Regions from separate parts of the Clostridioides sp. LIBA-7602 genome, predicted to be linked through region 2. Evidence: riboswitches for the same ligand, from Rfam matches in the RefSeq annotation. Region 2 holds a riboswitch; the other holds the start of a gene.

Region 1 (2,211 bases), 1.3 Mb from region 2:
ATGAAAATTAGAAGGCTTGATATAAGAGACATAGGTTTAATGCTCGAATGGATGAAGGATGATGACATAAATAAAAATTTTAAAATAAATTTTAATGATATGGATAAAAATAAAATAGAGGAATTTGTTTTAAATAGTTATACTAATAGAAGTATTCATATGGCAATTGTTGATGATTCAGATGAATATCTTGGAACTGTTAGTTTAAAGAATATAGACTATATTAATAGAAACGCAGAATATGCTATAGTATTAAGAAAAAAAGCTATTGGAAAGAGTGTAGCTAAGATGGGTACAGAAGAAATATTAAAAATTGCTTTTGAAAATCTTAATCTGAAAAAAGTTTATTTGAATGTTTACTCACACAATGAGAGAGCTATAAGATTTTATGAGAAAATGGGATTTATATATGAAGGAGAGTTTAGAGAGCATATATTTTTAAACAATATGTTCATGAATATAAAATGGTATTCAATTTTTAATTATTTAAGCACATAGAAAGAGTATATGATATAAAAAGTATAGGGTTATTTTTTACTAGATTAGATTTTTTGATAATAGTTATAAAATAATAATATAAAATATGATAAAAATGTTTAAAAATTTTATCATTTATTGTATACTTAAATTAAAACTAAATAGGCAAAACTAGAGAAATCTAGTGACGCAAAGCTATAGGGGCTAAAGTTTGTATATGCGAACTATGCTAGCCAGTTGCCAAAAAGAGTCCTAAGTATAATTGTATACGTAGGATTAGTCGAAGTGACTGCTTTTTTGGCGGTCATTTTATTATGGAAAAATTACTTTATTACAGTAGAAAATACATATAATAACATATTTTACCAATTATAACAAGAAATAAAGAAAAACTATCTGAAAAAGTTGCTATTTTACAAAAAAAGGCAACTTTACAAAGAAAAAATTAAATACATATTAAAATTTTTTTTTATTTTTATTGAAGTTAATTAAATTTAAATTAGATTTCTCACTAAAATGATACATTATTATATTAATGTAATAGAATTGCAATAGATTTAAATGGACAAAGAAGTCATTTTTTGTAATATAGCAACTTCATTTTTTAATCATTAAATATAGCAAATAAATATATTTTGAGGAGGGGTGAGTATGAATACATATGACATTATAAAAATGGGACTAGATGCGACCAATCTAAGAAGTCAAACAATAGCAAATAATATAGCAAATATAAATACTGAAGGCTACAAAAAACATTATGTAACTTTTGAAGAAACATTAAATGATGCCATGCCAAAAATAGAAGAAAAAATAGACAATTCCAAAGGTCTAAGGGTAGATGGCAATAATGTAGATATAGAAGAAGAAAAAGTAAAGCAAGCAATGGCAACATTGCAATATAATGCTCTAATAGGTTTTGCAAATGGCAAAATAGCAATGACTAAATCAATAATAAGTGGGAGGTAACTAGAAGATGAGTGTGTTCAGTGGAATGGAAATCTCTGCTAGTGGATTAACAGCAGAAAGTTTGAAAATGGATATCATATCATCAAATGTAGCTAATATAAATGCTACAAGAGGTCCAAATGGAGAAGCATATAGGAGAAAAGTTGTTTCATTTGAAGAAAACTATGATAATAAATTAGGTATGCTAGGAGTAAAAGTCACATCTGTTGAAGATGACAAATCACCTCTTAAAGAAGTATATGACCCATCTCACCCAGATGCAAAGCCAAATGGATATGTGGAATATCCAAACGTAAATATATTGGTTGAAATGACAGATTTAATAACAGCTTCACGAGCATATGATTCCAACATAGATACACTGAATGCTCAGAAGTCTATGATATCTAAAGCTTTGGAAATAGGAAAGTAGGGATAAATTATGCCAATTACACAAATTAACAATTTAATGCAAGGTGCAAAGTTAGATAATTTGATTGGAGAAACAAAACAATTAAATATTAATAATAAAGAAGAAAAAAAGAATTTTGAAGATGTAATAATAGATACTATAGACAAAGTCAATTTTCAACAAGTGACAGCAGATGACATGAAAGAAAAATTTATAAAAGGCGAAGATGTTTCTATGCATGAAGTTATGTTAAAAGGTCAAGAAGCACAGCTATCTATGCAATATTTAATAGAAGTTAGAAATAAGATTCATGACGCATATCAAGAAATGAATAAGGTACAAATTTAGTCTTTTGAACAGGAGTAATAATCAAT
Region 2 (2,211 bases):
AGTAGTTTCAATATGAATTTTTGTATTTGTTTCTTCGTCAACCTTTTTAACATATGCTTCTAGACCTATTTTCCCTTGCATTATACTTTGACCATTAGGTAGTTCTCTAAATGTAAGTGTGTATTCTCCATTACTTTCTGTTTTATCAAAACATTCACTTGTATAATCTAAATTAACTTTATTAAATACATCTGGCACCTTGAAAGTTATTGAATCACCTACTTGTATTCCCTTTGATGTTGGAGTATAAGTTAATTTAAATGATATTTTTTTCATTGATTCAGTTTCTATTGTACTATTATTAATTTTTATAATGAATCCATAATCTTCATTCTCTTCATTAAGTTCTTCTTCTAAAGTTTTTAATAGATTTTCATCTTCTAATGGCTTCTCTTCTTTTGGAATCTGCTCTGTATTTTTATTGTCTAATGGCTTCTCCTCTTCTGGAGTCTGCTCTGGCTTTTTATTGTCTGATGGTTTTTCTCCTTCTGGAGTTTGTTCCGGCTTTTTATTGTCTGATGGCTTCTCCTCTTCTGGAGTCTGCTCTGGTTTTTTATTGTCTGATGGTTTCTCTCCTTCTGGAGTCTGTTCCGGCTTTTTATTGTCTGATGGTTTCTCCTCTTCTGGAGTCTGCTCTGGTTTTTTATTATCTGATGGCTTCTCTCCTTCTGGAGTCTGCTCTGGTTTTTTATTATCTGATGGCTTCTCTTCCCCACTTGATGAACTAGTTGAGCTATTTTGACTCTGACTGTTATCTCCTAATTCCGAAGCATAAGATACAGTTGGATATATTGTAGATACTACCATACTTAAAATCATAATTAAGCTTATTAATAATGCCCTTTTATTACCCTTCTTCATATAGATTTCTCCCCTCTATACTGTCTATAGTTTATAAACTTCCATTGATATCCCATTTAAATTAATTTTTATCAAAAAATTATACAAAAAAAGCTATGAAAATAAATAAATTTATATTCATAGCCGGTTGCACCACTGACTCAGTATGTCCATAAGGCGCCCAATAATAAGACATACATCAACATCTCTATAATATTTTATAAAAAACAATTAAAATTGTTATATTCATACTAAATACAATTATATATTTATATTATATAATGACTATATATTATTGTCTATATATTTTACATTTTTTTCCTTATAACAATTTTAAGTAATCATTAAATAAAATCCTTATCCACAACAATTACACAATTATATTCAGGATTCATCTCCTTAACTAATCTCGTTATATCTTCTTTTAAATCTTCTTCTGACATATTTTTAGAGAACTCAGAAGGATTAACTACTATATCAAACACTAAATTTTTCTTATTTCCTTTTCCAACTATTCTAAAATCATGCATAGATTTTACGAGACTATTTTTCTTAAGTATTTTTTCAAGTTCTTCCTTTGCTGACATAACTTCTTCATCTTCAAGACATATAGGGTCCATGTGAATTACCAAATATATATCCAATTTTTCAGATATTTCTCTCTCAGCAGTATCTATGATTTCATGAATTTCCATTATATCTATATTTGATGGAATTTCTGCATGTATAGATGCAATACATCGTCCAACTCCATAGTTATGAATTATTAAATCATGTGTCCCTATAATATGTTTATAAGATAGTAATAATTCTATAATGGATTTTACCATTTCTTCATCTGGGGCTTCTCCTAGAAGAGGATTTATAGTATCTTTTACAAGTGAAAATCCAGCATAAAGTATTACTAGTGATACTACAATACCAACATAGCCATCTATAGGAAAACTAGTAAACCTAGCTATAACAAATGATATTACTACACAACTCGATGTGAATACGTCTCCTAAAGCATCAAGTGAAACTGCTTTTAATGCTGAAGAATCAATTTTATTTCCCATAAATTTATTAAATTTACTTAACCAAACTTTAATCATTATAGAAGCAATTAAAAGTACAAGAGGTATTACTTCAAATTTTATAGGTACTGGATTTACTATCCTTTCTACAGATGACTTTATAAATTGAAGTCCTACCAACATCACCATAAATGCTACTATTAATGCGGATAAATATTCTATTCTTCCATGTCCAAAAGGATGCTCTTTATCAGCTGGCTTACTTGCTAATTTGAAACCTATCATAGTTATTGCTGAAGATGCCATATCAGAAAGATTGTTAAATGCATCAGCCATTATGGCTATACTTGCTGTG

Evidence for each region. Region 2 has a riboswitch for cyclic di-GMP ahead of ACTG45_RS15685 (SrtB-anchored collagen-binding adhesin). Riboswitches for the same ligand answer to the same signal wherever they lie in the genome.
Region 1: it holds a riboswitch for cyclic di-GMP, as region 2 does, so the genes downstream of both, flgB (flagellar basal body rod protein FlgB) here and ACTG45_RS15685 (SrtB-anchored collagen-binding adhesin) in region 2, are expected to answer to the same signal.

What each region holds. Positions count from the first base shown of each region.
Region 1 is NZ_CP196991.1:319,989-322,199, forward strand. Features, by position in the region: gene ACTG45_RS01835 (GNAT family N-acetyltransferase) at 1-498, shown strand; cyclic di-GMP riboswitch class I at 632-722, shown strand; gene flgB (flagellar basal body rod protein FlgB) at 1,129-1,446, shown strand; gene flgC (flagellar basal body rod protein FlgC) at 1,454-1,858, shown strand; gene fliE (flagellar hook-basal body complex protein FliE) at 1,868-2,185, shown strand; gene fliF (flagellar basal-body MS-ring/collar protein FliF) at 2,210-2,211, shown strand, end outside.
Region 2 is NZ_CP196991.1:3,334,085-3,336,295, forward strand. Features, by position in the region: gene ACTG45_RS15685 (SrtB-anchored collagen-binding adhesin) at 1-861, opposite strand, end outside; cyclic di-GMP riboswitch class II at 974-1,059, opposite strand; gene ACTG45_RS15690 (cation diffusion facilitator family transporter) at 1,185-2,211, opposite strand, start outside.